3 regions of the Nocardioides sp. NPDC054178 genome follow, and region 2 is predicted to be linked to each of the others. Evidence: predicted binding sites of a transcription regulator. Region 2 holds the regulator's gene; each other region holds the start of a gene.

Evidence for each region. Region 2 encodes LexA, which represses DNA repair genes until DNA is damaged. Its sites were predicted from a motif close to TCGAACANNTGTTCGA; they were not measured.
Region 1: the regulator LexA is predicted to act here: its motif matches at 1,708-1,723, upstream of ACZ6WN_RS28705 (SAV_6107 family HEPN domain-containing protein).
Region 3: the regulator LexA is predicted to act here: its motif matches at 1,232-1,247, upstream of ruvC (crossover junction endodeoxyribonuclease RuvC).

What each region holds. Positions count from the first base shown of each region.
Region 1 is NZ_JBVJKY010000011.1:82,882-87,424, forward strand. Features, by position in the region: gene ACZ6WN_RS28690 (phytoene desaturase family protein) at 1-256, opposite strand, end outside; gene ACZ6WN_RS28695 (DUF4126 domain-containing protein) at 253-888, opposite strand; gene ACZ6WN_RS28700 (hypothetical protein) at 1,032-1,625, shown strand; gene ACZ6WN_RS28705 (SAV_6107 family HEPN domain-containing protein) at 1,794-2,255, shown strand; gene ACZ6WN_RS28710 (methyltransferase domain-containing protein) at 2,293-3,018, shown strand; gene dinB (DNA polymerase IV) at 3,052-4,257, shown strand; gene ACZ6WN_RS28720 (DUF3040 domain-containing protein) at 4,402-4,543, shown strand, end outside.
Region 2 is NZ_JBVJKY010000001.1:1,010,245-1,014,787, forward strand. Features, by position in the region: gene ACZ6WN_RS04900 (MXAN_6640 family putative metalloprotease) at 1-587, opposite strand, end outside; gene ACZ6WN_RS04905 (alkaline phosphatase D family protein) at 662-2,326, opposite strand; gene lexA (transcriptional repressor LexA) at 2,424-3,191, opposite strand; gene ACZ6WN_RS04915 (LysM peptidoglycan-binding domain-containing protein) at 3,374-3,766, shown strand; gene ACZ6WN_RS04920 (hypothetical protein) at 3,881-4,543, opposite strand, start outside.
Region 3 is NZ_JBVJKY010000003.1:164,972-169,514, forward strand. Features, by position in the region: gene ACZ6WN_RS13345 (YebC/PmpR family DNA-binding transcriptional regulator) at 3-770, shown strand; gene ACZ6WN_RS13350 (DUF6458 family protein) at 896-1,138, shown strand; gene ruvC (crossover junction endodeoxyribonuclease RuvC) at 1,286-1,816, shown strand; gene ruvA (Holliday junction branch migration protein RuvA) at 1,817-2,419, shown strand; gene ruvB (Holliday junction branch migration DNA helicase RuvB) at 2,426-3,508, shown strand; gene yajC (preprotein translocase subunit YajC) at 3,596-3,964, shown strand; gene secD (protein translocase subunit SecD) at 3,972-4,543, shown strand, end outside.

The sequences.
Region 1 (4,543 bases), on a different contig from region 2:
CGACGTCCATCGGCACCAGCTCGAGCTCACGCTCCGCGGGCCGCCCGGACTTGCGGAACAGGTCCCGCATCACCGCGGGCAGCAGCGTCGAGGTCGCCGAGGCGTCCCAGGTGAACCCCTCCTCACGCACCGGCACCAGCGCGCCGCCGAGCTCGCCGGAGGCCTCGAGAAGGGTGACCGAGTGACCGAGCTTGGCCAGCCGCGCGGCGCTGGCCATCCCGGCGTACCCGCCCCCGAGGACGACGACGCGGGTCACGGGACCGGGTAGGGCAGGGTGTCGCCGCCGGAGGGCCCGTCCGGCGGCGGGGCGCCCCGTCTTCCTCGCCGGGTCAGCCTGCGCCAGCCTCCGCGAACGGTGCGGACGATGAGATACACCAGCACCAGCCCGGCCACCAGCAGGACCGCGGCGACACCGGCGGCGGCCAGCGGGTGCTGGGTCGCGAACCAGACCACACCGAGGACGAGCCCGTCCTCGGCCAGGCTGACCACCGAGTTGGAGACCGGCTCGGGGGAGGTGTTGACCGCCAGCCGCTCGCTGGCCTTGACCAGGTGGGACATCAGCGCCGAGGTGCCGCCCACGACGCCGGCGACGGCCGCGTTGAGCGAGTCGGCCTCACCGGCGAGCAGGACGCCGATCACGGCGCCGATCGTGGGCCGGATGACCGTCGAGATCGAGTCCCAGGTGGAGTCGATGTAGGGCACCTTGTCGGCGACGAACTCGATCGCGAACATCAACCCTGCGGCCGCCAGCACCGGCCAGGTGCCGAGCACGTCGGGGATCTCCTCGGCCCCCGTCGTACGCTGCACGACGCCGAGCACCAGCACGACCAGGTAGGCGTTGATGCCACTGGCCCACCCGCTGGAGAAGGTCAGCGCTAGAGATTCCATGGGGACATCTTGGCGTACGCCACCGACGACGCGGACCCGGCCCGAGACCGAGCGCACGCGATCCCGTATTTACCTCCGTTGTGTCCCGTACGGCAGAATGGGCTGATCAACGCAGAGTTCCCCCCACGTCGCAAGGAGACCGGATGACCATGACGACACCCGACGAGAACGAAGGTGTGGTCGTGAGCGAGGACCCGGAGGTCACCGTCGAGGTGGCAGCCCTGGCTGCCGAGCCCGTGCCGCGGGAGATGACCTGGGCGGTTCGGCTGATCGTCGGTCTGATCGCGTTCAGCGCCGTCGTGGTCGTGGTGATGGTGCTGCGTTCCGACGACCTGGTGCGCGCGTGGGCGGAGGGCAACGCCTCGGCCAAGCGCATCCTGGAGACCGAGGGGCTCGAGGCACTCATCAACCCGCCCAACGACAACCGGGTCAGCGCGCCGGCGTTCATCGCCCCGGCCATCACCCTGTTCGGCGTGATGGCCTGCATGCTGGGCGTGCTCACGGTCTTCCTCCGCAACGGCTTCGAGTGGGCCCGCATCGTGATCTCCTTCCTGGTGTTCATCTCCGCGGTGGCCAGCGTCGGCGGCATCCTGACCGGCCCGCCGGTGCTCATCAGCGTGCTCACCGCGATCGCGATCGTCATCGCGGCGGTGCTGCTGGTGGTCATGTGGCTGCCGGCCAACACCCGCTACATCCACCCGCCGCACCGCATCCGCGGCGCCGTCGCCGACGACTGAGCGACCGCAGCACCGATCGACACGCCCCGCCACCGAAACGTCTTGTGACTGTCGGTGGCGGGGTGTAGTTTGATCTTCGTGTTCGAACAAACGTTCGAACACCAGGCTCTGGCGGGCGTCGTCCTCGACCCCCGACGCCCGTCGGAGCCGTCCACTGCGGGGTCGACCTTGAGCGAGAAGGACGACCCGATGCATCTGCTGCCGGCGACGACGCACAGCTACCTCTTCCGCGCCACCGAGACCCTCGCGGAGGCCATCGTGGCCGACGACGTGCCGAGCAGGTACGCCATCGCCCACGTCGCCGCGCTCCAGGCCGCCGCCGCGCTGATCGCTGCCCGCACCGACCCCGTCGAGGCCGCCAGCCGCGCCGGACGCCGTCGCCCGTGGAACGCCTGGGTCCGCCTCAAGAAGGTCGCGCCCGAGCTCTCCGAGTGGGCCGACTACTTCGCCGCCGGCGCCGCCAAGCGCGCCGCCGCGGAGGCCGGCTCGATCCGGGCGGTCACCGCGGAGGAGGCCGACGAGCAGGTGCGTGACGCCGACCGGTTCCTCGCCGTCGTCGAGGAGTCGCTCGGGCTGATGGCCCACACCTCGCAGGCCACCCGACTCCGCCACGACCGCCTCGTGGGCTGATTCAGATGCCGTGGACACAGGGCCTACGCTTGGCCCCATGTCAGCTGGCTCCGCTTCCACCAGTCGTCGGGCAGGCGCCCGGACCGTCGCCGTCTGGGACGCGCTCGACCCGGTCCTGGCCGGAGGCCCGCTCGACGTCCTCGACATCGGCGGCGGCACCGGCACCTCAGCCGTACGCGTCGCCGGGCTCGGCCACCGGGTCACCGTCGTCGACCCCAGCCCCGACGCGCTGGCCGCGCTCGACCGTCGCGCCCGCGAGGCCGGCGTCTCCGTCGACGCCCGCCAGGGCGACCTGGCCGCCCTCTCCGAGGTGGCCGACCCCGGCGGCGCCGACGTGGCGCTGTGCCACGGCGTCCTCGAGGTCGTGCCCGACCCCGCGGCGGCGCTGGCAGGGATCCGCGAGGTGCTCCGTCCCGGCGGCACCCTCAGCCTGCTGGTCGCCCAGCGCACCGCTGCCGTCCTCTCCCGCGCTCTGGCCGGCCACTTCGCGCAGGCCGCCGAGCTCCTCGACGACACCGCTCCGCAGGGGCGCTCCGGTCGCCGCTTCGCCCTCGACGAGGTCACCGGCCTGCTCGAGTCGGCCGGCTTCGAGGTCGGGGACGTCCGTGGCGTACGCGTCTTCGTGGATCACGTTCCGGGGTCGCTGCTCGATGTCGACCCTGCGGCGACGTCGGCTCTGGTCGATCTCGAGCAGCGGGCTTCTACGCGGGCTGATTACTTGCCGTTCGCGACTCAGCTGCACTTGCTCGCTTCGCTTCGCTGAGGGCTCGCTTGTCCGCGTCCTGGGAGGGTCGGGGTGACCTCCTCCGCTGGCGCTCCGGAGGTCACCCCGATCCTCCATGTCGACATGGACGCCTTCTTCGTCTCGGTGGCGATCAGGCACCAGCCCGAGCTCTGGGACCAGCCGGTCGTCGTCGGGGGACATGCCAGGGGAGTGGTGACCTGCGCCAACTACCCGGCGCGCGCCTACGGGATCCGTGCCGCGATGCCCGGCTCGATGGCGAGACGGCTGTGTCCTCAGCTCGTCTCGGTCCGTCTCGACTTCGGTGAGGTCGCCGAGGTCTCCCACCAGGTCCGCGAGATCTTCCGCCGCGCCACCCCGCTGGTGGAGGTGGTCAGCGTCGACGAGGCGTTCCTCGACGTACGCGGGGCGACCAGGCTCTTCGGCAGCCCCGAGCGGATCGCCCACCGGATCCGGGGCCAGATCGCCGAGGAGCTGAGCATCACCTGCTCGGTCGGTGTCGCGCCGACCCCGAGCGTGGCCAAGGTCGGCAGCCGCAAGGCGAAGCCCGACGGCGTCGTGGTCGTCCGGCCCGAGGAGATCCCGGGCTTCCTCCATCCGCTCGACGTCGGTGAGCTCTACGGGGTCGGGCCGAGCACCCGGACCCGGCTGCGGCGGCTCGGCTTCGAGACGGTGGGTGACATCGCCCGCACGCCGGTGCCGACGCTCCACCAGATCCTCGGCCCACGCCTCGGCGGCCACCTGCACCGGCTCGCCACCGGCACCGACCGGCGCGAGCTGACGGGGCGGCTGGGCCCCGACCTCCCGGACCGGTCCACGGGCGCCCAGGAGACCTTCGGCCACGACCTGAGCGACCGCGAGGACATCGTCCGTGAGCTGCTGCGCCTCTCGGCCCGCGTCACCCGGCGGATGCGGCGGGCCGGCACGGTCGGGCGCACGATCGCGCTGACGGTCCGGTTCACCGACTTCAAGACCATCTCGCGCTCCCGCACGCTGCCCGACCCCACCGACGTCACCCAGGAGGTGCACGACACCGCGGTCCGTCTCTACGACGAGCTGGACCTGCGGGGCCGGGCTCTGCGCCTGGTCGGGGTCCGCGTCGAGCACCTGGTCGCCCGCGAGGGCACCGAGAGACAGCTGGTGCTCGGGGAGCGGGAGCGGGGCTGGTCCGAGGCCGACCGCGCCATCGACCTGGTCGCCGAACGCTTCGGATCCAGCCTCGTCCGCCGCGCCAGCCTGCTCGATCAGGGCCGGGGTTGACGCAACTGCCGGTTCCCTTGACACAATCGGACCAGGTTGTGCCATGTGGCAGAACGTCAAGGGGCAAGAATTTTCTGGGCTTACTACCGCCTTCAGGGTGGCCAGCCTAGACTTGGAGTACCCCAACAGGACATGGGAGGTACGGTGCCACTCTCGGAAGAGGAGCTTCGCCTGCTCGAGCAGATGGAGCGCGCGCTCTCGGCGGAGGACCCGAAGTTCGCCTCCGCCCTCCGAGGCACGGCCCTGCGCCGTGCCCAACGTCGACACGCGGTCATCGCGGGCATCG
Region 2 (4,543 bases):
TAGTAGCCCTCGTCGTAGAGGTTCTCCAGGTAGATGTCGACCTTGCCGGGGGTGACCGCCTCGTCGGCCGCGGGCTTGCGGTAGCCCGCCTGCACGTAGAGGTTGTGGACCTTGGTGACCACGTCACGGACCTGGGTCGCGTACGCCGCCGAGGCGCGGTCGCCGCCCTTGCCCGGCGAGTAGTGGACGCAGACCACGTCGCTGCAGGTCTGGGTCGCGGCACGGGGGCGGGCGAGCAGCTCACGGGCTGCGGTCTTGTTGGAGCCGTCCAGGGCGTCCTTGGCGTTCCACAGGTCGGTCAGCGCGATGGTCGCGTCGGGCCGGCCGGCGACGTGCCGCCCGGGCACGACCTGACGGGCGCCGCGCACCGACTGGCTGCGCCTGACCTTCTTGGCGGCGGCGAGCGCCTCCCGGGCCGCCTTCTCGGTCACCGGCTGCTCGGCGCCGGTGTCACCGCCGGTCCTCACCGAGGACGCCGGCGTCGACCCGGTTGCGGGCATGGTGGCGAAGAACGTCGCCGCGACCATGCCTGCGATCAAGACGAGGGTGCGCTGTTTGCGGTTGATCCGGCGGGCAATGTTTCGCATGAGATACCAGACGTTCGGGAAGGCAGACCTGGGCAGTCTAAGCGCAGAGCGCCGCTGTGTCCGGGGGACACGGCCTAGACGGGCTGGGTGACGTGATGAAGCCGGTTGCTTCCGGTTGCCGTGGCGTACGACCTGGTCCAGGTGGCCGTCGTGCCGGCGTCCTTGCGCTCGCCGATGACGTACCAGTCCATCTGGGCGCGCTCGCGGGTCACGTCGAGGACGGAGTAGCCGTGGTCGTCGAAGTTCAGGTAGCGGACGTGGCGGTTGGCGGTCCTGATGATGTTCTCGACCGTCACGCTGACCGTGCGGCGCGGCGCACCGAGGATGTCCTTGAGGTTGTTCGAGGTCACCGAGGTGGCCACGAGCTCGACGCCGGCGGTCCTGCCGAGCGGGTAGACGGCGGAGTCGTACGGCAGGTCGCAGGCCCACGCGGAGTGGATGTCGCCGGTGACGAAGACGGTGTCGGTGATCGCGTGGTCGCGGATGTGCTCGAAGAGCTCGGTGCGGTCGGCGGTGTAGCCGTCCCACTGGTCGACGTTGTAGGCGACGCCGTTGTCGGGCAGCAGGCCGGTGACGTCGTTGACCGGGGCGATCAGGCTCTTCGGGAGCGCGCCGAAGGTGACCGGCGCGATCATCACCGGGTTGCCGACGATCTTCCACCGGGCGTCGGTGAGCAGCCCGTCCTTGAGCCATGCCAGCTGCTCGTCGCCGGTGATGGTGCGGTCGGGGTCGTCGACCCCGGCGAGGTCGGTGCGGGCGACCTGCTCGGAGCGGTAGGAGCGCAGGTCGAGCATGCTCAGCTCGAGCAGGGTGCCGAACCGCAGCCGCCGGTAGATGCGGTCGTGGAGATGGCCGGCGGTCTCGACCACGGCGGTGGCGTCGACACGTATCGGCATCCACTCGTCGTAGGCCTGGTTGGCGTTGGTCTTGCGGTCGATCCAGTCGTACTCGCCGGGCTCGTTGTTCTCGGCGCCCAGCAGCCAGGCGTCGTTGGCCGACTCGTGGTCGTCCCAGGTGACGATCCAGGGCAGCCGGGCGTGGGCGGCGGAGAGGTCGACGTCGCGCTTGTACTGCGCGTGCCGGATCCGGTAGTCGGCCAGCGTGTGGAGCTCGTGGGCGGGCTCGTGCGGCCGGACGTCCTCGTTGGCCATGCCGTAGCCGTACTCGCCGGGAGCGTACTCGTAGATGTAGTCGCCGAGGTGGATGATCGCGTGCAGGTCCTCGCGCGCGGCGAGGTGGCGATAGGACGCGAACCAGCCGGCCTGCAGGTTGGAGCAGGAGACCACCCCGAAACGTACGTTCTCCGGGGCTGCGTCGGCGGCCGGCGCGGTGCGGGTGCGGCCGACGCGGCTGGTCTGGCCGTTGTAGGTGAAGCGGTAGTAGTACCAGCTCTGCGGGCTCAGGCCGGTGACGTCGAGCTTCACGGTGTGGTCGCGGTCGGGACCCGTCTGCTGGGATCCCTTCGCGGTGATGCGGTCGAAGTCGGCGGTGGGCGAGACCTCCCAGCGGACCAGGACCTGCTCGCCCTGCCCGGACCCCGGGGTCGCGTCCTCCGTCGGCGTGACCCGCGTCCAGATGACCACGCGGTCCGGGAGCGGGTCGCCGGAGGCGACGCCGTGCTGGAAGTGGTTGAGCGAGCCGCTGACGGCCTCGGCTGGGTCGGGAAGAGCGACGGCTCCGGCGGCGGTCGCCAGCCCGGCGGCGATGAGGGTGCGGCGGTCGATCTGCGTCTGGGTCACGCTGGAGCGAACGACGCAGCCGCCGGCCCCGTCATGGGCCGGCGGCTGCAGTTCACGCAGTGTTCCCGGACTGGTTCCGGGAGGTGTGACACGGGACTCAGAGGCTGCGCAGGACCGCCGTCACCTTGCCGAGGATCCTCGCGTGGGTGCCGTCGATCGGCTCGTACGCAGCGTTGTGCGGCAGCAGCCAGACCTTGCCGTCCTTGCGGGAGAGCGTCTTGACCGTCGCCTCGCCGTCGATCAGCGCGGCCACGATCTCGCCGTTCTCGGCGGTCGGCTGCTGGCGCACGACCACGAAGTCGCCGTCGCAGATGGCCGCGTCGACCATCGAGTCACCCGAGACCGAGAGCAGGAAGAGGTCGCCGTTGCCGACCAGCTGCTTGGGCAGCGGGAAGACGTCCTCGACGCTCTGCTGGCTGGAGGTCTCCTCGGCCAGGATCGGGCCACCGGCCGCGATCCGCCCGACCAGGGGAACCATGGCGGCGGCGGGGTTGGGGTTGATGTCGGCCTCGGCCGTGACCGTAGCCTCGGCCTCCTCGCCGGACATGGCCTTGCGGTGGGCCATCACCTCCGGAAGGAAGACCTCGAGAGCGCGCGGCCGCTTCGGGTCCTTGCGGATCAGACCACGCTGCTCCAGGGCACGGAGCTGGTGGGCGACGCTGCTGGTGCTGGTCAGCCCGACCGCGGCACCGATCTCGCGCATGCTGGGCGGGTAGCCACGCTGCTCGATGCTGTCGCGCAGGTGAGCGAGGATGCGCTGCTGACGCGGCGTGAGCCCGGTCGCGTCCGGCGGCCCGTCGGGCAGCTCGCGGACGCGGCTCTTCTTCGAACCGCCTGATCCGGTGCCTGTCTTCTGCGTGGTCATGTCACCACATTAGTCCCTCTGGCACCACGACATCAAACATTTGTTCGACGTCGTGGGCAGCGCGTGTCGGCGTTCGAAAATTCTTGGGGTCGCTACTTGCGTTGTTCGAACACGTGATCTACCTTCGAACATGTGCTCGATCGAACACGTGATCGAGCGACTTGTGACCAGGAGGCCGTGAGATGAGTGCAACCGTCTATGTGCTGCCCGTTGCCGAGCCGCCCCGCGAGGTGCGGGAGGTGCGCCGCTCGACCGTGCGGCTCACCCGTCGCGGACGAGTCGTCGTGTTCGCATTCGCGCTCGTCGTGCTCTTCGGGATCGCGCTGATCGGGGCGCGGGTGGCGTTCGCGGTGGAGAACGGTGCCGGCACCGATGCCGGATTTCGTGGCCCCGCCCCCGCCGCCCACACGATGGTCGTCGGCGATGGCGACACGCTCTGGGACATCTCCTCGAAGGCCGTCGCCGGGACCGACGCCTCGATTCGGGAGATGGAGCAGACGATCAAGGAGCTCAACTCTCTCGAGTCCTCGATGCTCGTGTCCGGGCAGACGCTGATCATCCCGACCGCGCCGTAGGGCGCCGCCACAGATGTCCGGCTGCTCCTTCGACCCCTGGCAGCCGGCTACCGGGGAAAGAGTGAGAGTGCTGCAGACGATGGGAAGCGTCTGCAGCACTCTCGCGTATCCGGGTCAGTGGCGCCCGCGGTAGGGGGTGTCTGGCTCGGCCGGCGGCCACTGCTTGTTGCGGGTGCTGTGCCGCGGCGGCCACTCGTCGTCCGGCTGGACCGGCGGGTCCTGGGGCTGGCGCTGGGTGGGCATCGCCTGGGTCGCGGCGGGATCCTCGGTCAGTCGAGCCCGGGAGCCGGTCTGGCCGTAGCCGGCCGGGGCCGGATAGGCACCCGACTGATACGGCGCGGAGCCGGTCTGCTGGGTCGGGTAGCTGTCCGTGGTGTATCCGGGCGAGGCGTACCTCGGGGTGCTCTGCGGCGTCGACGTCGGCGTCGGCGGGCTGGAGTAGTAGGAGGGCTGGGCGGGTGGCGGGCTGGTCGGCGGCTGGTAGGCCGAGGCGCCGTAGGCGGCTCGGCTTCCGGTGGTGCCGTAGCCCTGGTCGCTGCCGGGGTAGCCGTAGGGCGACTGGGAGCCGGTGTCGGTGTAGGCCGAGCGGTTCGTGGTGTCACCGTAGGGCGGCTGGCTCCCGGTGTCGGAGCTGTGCCGGCCGTAGGAGCCGGTGTCGTCGTAGCCGTAGGAGCCGGTGCCGTAGTAGTCCTGCTCCGGGTAGGCCTGATCGGAGTAGGTCTGATCGGGGTAGGTCTGGTCGGGGTAGGCCGGGTCCGAGTAGTCCTGCTCCTCGAC
Region 3 (4,543 bases), on a different contig from region 2:
AGATGAGCGGCCACTCCAAGTGGGCAACGACCAAGCACAAGAAGGCGGCGATCGACGCCAAGCGCGGCAAGCTCTTCGCCAAGCTCATCAAGACGATCGAGATCGCGGCCAAGACCGGCGGTCCCGACCCGGCCGGAAACCCGACCCTCTACGACGCGATCCAGAAGGCCAAGAAGCAGTCGGTCCCCAACGACAACATCGACCGCGCGGTCAAGCGCGGCGGTGGGCTCGACGGCGGCGGGGTCAGCTACGACACGATCATGTACGAGGTCTACGGCCCCCAGGGCGTCGCTCTCCTCATCGAGTGTCTGACCGACAACCGCAACCGGGCGGCCATGGAGGTACGCACCGCGGTCACCCGCAACGGCGGCACGATGGCCGACCCGGGCTCGGTCTCGCGGCTCTTCGACCGCAAGGGCGTCGTCGTGGTGGCCAAGGCCCAGGAGGGCAAGGAGATCTCCGAGGACGACCTCCTCGAGGCCACCCTCGACGCCGGTGCCGAGGACGTCAACGACCTCGGTGAGTCCTTCGAGATCGTCTCCGACCCCTCCGACGTCGTCGCGGTCCGCACCGCGCTGCAGGACGCCGGGATCGACTACGACTCCGCCGAGGTCCAGTTCGTCGCGAGCATGGACATCCCGGTCGCCGACGCCGCCTCCGCCGAGAAGGTCTTCAAGCTCATCGACGCCGTCGACGACCTCGACGACGTCCAGAACGTCTTCTCCAACGCCGACATCCCCGACGAGGTCATGGAGACGGTCGACGCCTGATCGCTCCGCTGGTCGAGAGGCGAGCTGGGCCGTACGGCGAACCGGCTCATTCTCGGGCCGGATGCTGGGTACCCGGAAGGTCACGAACCGCCACGAGGGCGGGTTCGCACTGGAAGGAGTACGCGATGGGATACGGCGCAGGAGCGATTCTGCTCGTCGTCGGACTTGTCCTGGCGTTGGCTGTGCACGTCTCGGTCAGCGGGGTCGATCTGACCCTGATCGGCTGGATCCTGGCCGCTGTCGGAGCCGTGGTGCTGATCCTGACCGCTGTGACCCTGAACACCGGAGGTCGCTCACGCACGGTCGCGAGGCGGAGGCATGCCGACGGTACGGAGACCGTCGAGGAGCGACGCACCGACACCCTGTGAGCACGGGGGCCTCGACCGCGGGACCTCCGAGCACGTCGCATCCTCCTGAATGAGGGTGTCGCGAGCCCGGAGGCAGCAGCCGACCGGTAGTCTACGAACAGACGTTCGACACCCGGCCGGCTCGGTCGTTGTGGAAGAGGTGCTCCAGTGCGCGTGCTTGGGATCGACCCCGGCCTGACCCGGTGCGGGATGGGCGTGGTCGACGGGTCGCTCGGCCGGCCGCTGTCGATGGTGGACGTCGGTGTGATCCGTACGTCCTCCGACCTTCCCGTCTGGGAGCGGCTGGTGAGCATCGAGAAGGGGATCGACGCCTGGATCGAGGAGCACCGGCCGGACGCGGTCGCGATCGAGCGGATCTTCGCGCGCTCGAACGTCTCCACGATCATGGGTACGGCCCAGGCCAGCGGCCTCGCCATGGTCTGCGCCGCCCGGCGCGGTCTGCCGGTCGCCCTGCACACGCCCTCGGAGGTCAAGGCCGCCGTCTCCGGCAACGGCCGGGCCGACAAGGCCCAGGTGACGGCCATGGTGACCCGCATCCTGCGGCTCTCGACGCCGCCGAAGCCTGCCGATGCCGCCGACGCGCTGGCGCTGGCCATCACCCACCAGTGGCGCGGAGGCGCCCAGAACCGCATCGAGGCCGCGGTCGCCGCGGCTGCGCTCACCAGAAGGGTCCGCTAGATGATCGCGTCCGTGCGCGGCAAGGTCGCCGCCGTCAGTCTCTCCACCGCCGTCGTCGAGGTCGGCGGGATCGGCATCGAGCTGCTCTGCACGCCCAACACGCTGGCCACGCTCCGCACCGGTGAGGAGGCGCACCTGCCGACCAGCCTGGTCGTGCGCGAGGACTCGCTGACCCTCTTCGGGTTCACCGACACCGACGAGCGCACCCTCTTCGAGCTCCTCCAGACCGCCTCCGGCGTCGGCCCGAAGCTCGCCCAGGCGATGCTGGCCGTGCTCTCGCCCGACGGCATCCGCCTGGCCATCGCAGGCGAGGACGCCAAGACGCTGACCAAGGTCCCCGGCATCGGCCAGAAGGGCGCCCAGCGGATCATCCTGGAGCTCAAGGACAGGATCGGCGCACCCACCGGCACCGCCTCCGCCCCGGCCGCCGTCCAGCAGGGCGCGGCGCCGTGGCGCGACCAGGTGACCGAGGCCCTCCTCGGCCTGGGCTACAACGCCCGGGACGCCGACAAGGCGGTCACCGCGATCGAGCCCGAGGCCGGCGACCAGGCCAACATCTCGCTGCTGCTCCGGGCGGCGCTGCGCACCCTCTCGAAGGCATAAGGACCCATGCACGAGGACGACCTGGACCGGGCCGAGGAGGACTACTTCTCGTCGCTGACCATCGCCGAGGCCGACGGGGACGACCGGGCCGTCGAGGCCGCGCTGCGCCCCCGGACCCTCGACGAGCTGATCGGCCAGCAACGGGTCCGCGAGCAGCTCGGTCTCGTCCTGGAGGCGGCGCGGCAGCGTGAGCGGGCACCCGACCACGTACTCCTGTCCGGGCCGCCGGGCCTCGGCAAGACCACCCTCGCGATGATCATCGCCGCCGAGATGTCGGCCCCCCTGCGGATCACCTCCGGTCCCGCGATCACCCACGCCGGCGACCTCGCCGCGATCCTGAGCGGTCTCAACGAGGGCGAGGTGCTCTTCGTCGACGAGATCCACCGGATGAGCCGGCCCGCCGAGGAGATGCTCTACCTGGCGATGGAGGACTTCCGGGTCGACGTGGTCATCGGCAAGGGCCCGGGCGCGACCGCGATCCCGATCGACCTGCCGCCGTTCACGCTGGTCGGCGCGACCACCCGCGCCGGGCTCCTCCCCGGCCCGCTCCGGGACCGGTTCGGCTTCACCGGCCATCTGGAGCTCTACGACCCCCAGGACCTCGAGCTGATCGTGCGCCGCTCCGCCGGCCTGCTCGACGTCACCCTCATGGACGACGGTGCCGCCGAGATCGCCGGCCGCTCCCGAGGCACCCCACGGATCGCCAACCGGCTGCTGCGCCGCGTACGCGACTATGCCCAGGTCAAGGCCGACGGCACGGTCACCCAGCAGATCGCCGAGAAGGCGCTCGACCTCTACGAGGTCGACCCGCTCGGCCTGGACCGCCTCGACCTGGCCGTCCTCGACGCCCTGTGCCGCAGGTTCGGCGGCGGTCCCGTGGGCATCTCCACCCTCGCCGTCGCGGTGGGGGAGGAGCGCGAGACGGTCGAGGAGGTGGCCGAGCCGTTCCTCGTACGCACCGGCTTCCTCGCCCGTACGCCGCGAGGCCGGGTCGCGACCCCGGCCGCGTGGGAGCACCTCGGGCTGCCCGTACCGGCCAGTGCCGAGGCTGCCGCCTGGTCCAGGGAAACGCTCTGGGATGAGGCCTGATTCACAGTCTCAACCAGGTGCCTGGTTAGACTTGCACGTCGCCGTGCGCCTGCCGGTGACCACTCAGACTGTCGGAGCCGAACCCCCGTGGAATTCCTTCCTTTTATCGTCATCATCGTCCTGTTCTACTTCCTGTTGATCAGGCCGCAGCAGAAGCGTGCGAAGCAGGCTCGTGAGCTCCAGCTCAACCTCCAGCCGGGCGACCGGGTGATGCTGACCGCCGGGCTCTTCGGCACGGTGACGGAGGTCGAGGAGACCACGACGAACATCAAGGTCGAGATCGCCGACGGCGTCGTCATCCAGGTCGTGCGCCAGGCCGTGGCCCAGAAGGTCACCGAGGCCCCTGCCGAGGAGATTGATGAGGACGCCGCCGAGGAGCCCGAGGTCGAGGCCAAGGCCGACGAGACCCCTGAGGGCGCCGAGAACGTCATCGTGGACCTCGACAAGAAGGACTGACCAACACATGGCACGCAAGACAGCGCGCCCCGGCCGGACACTCGCACTGCTCTTCTTGGCCATTGCGATCATGTTCGGCGGCATCGCGTTCGCCGGCACCTGGAAGCCCGAGCTCGGGCTCGACCTGCGCGGCGGCACCGAGATCTCGATGACCGCGAAGAACACCGAGGGCGGATCGGTCCCGAGGGAGAGCCTCGACGAGGCGAAGTCGATCATCGACCAGCGCGTCAACGGCTCCGGCATCACCGGCGGCCGGGTGACCACCGAGGGCAACGACGTCATCAAGGTCTCCATCCCCGGCACCGGCAAGGTGCAGCAGGAGACCGCCGAGCGCGTCCGTCAGACCGCGAAGCTCCGCTTCCGCCTGGTCGCCTGCAGCCCGCAGAAGCAGTGCGGCGCCGCCGACCCCGGCGGCGGCTCGATGGTCGAGGACCCCTCGACCGGCACCGTGCCGGGCACCTCCCCGCGCGCGGCGTTCGGTGGCGAGACCGCCAGCGCCTCCGAGACCGCGAGCGCGTCGGAGAAGGCCTCCGAGAGCGCCGACCCGAGCGCCAGCCCCTCGGCCTCGGCGAGCGCCGA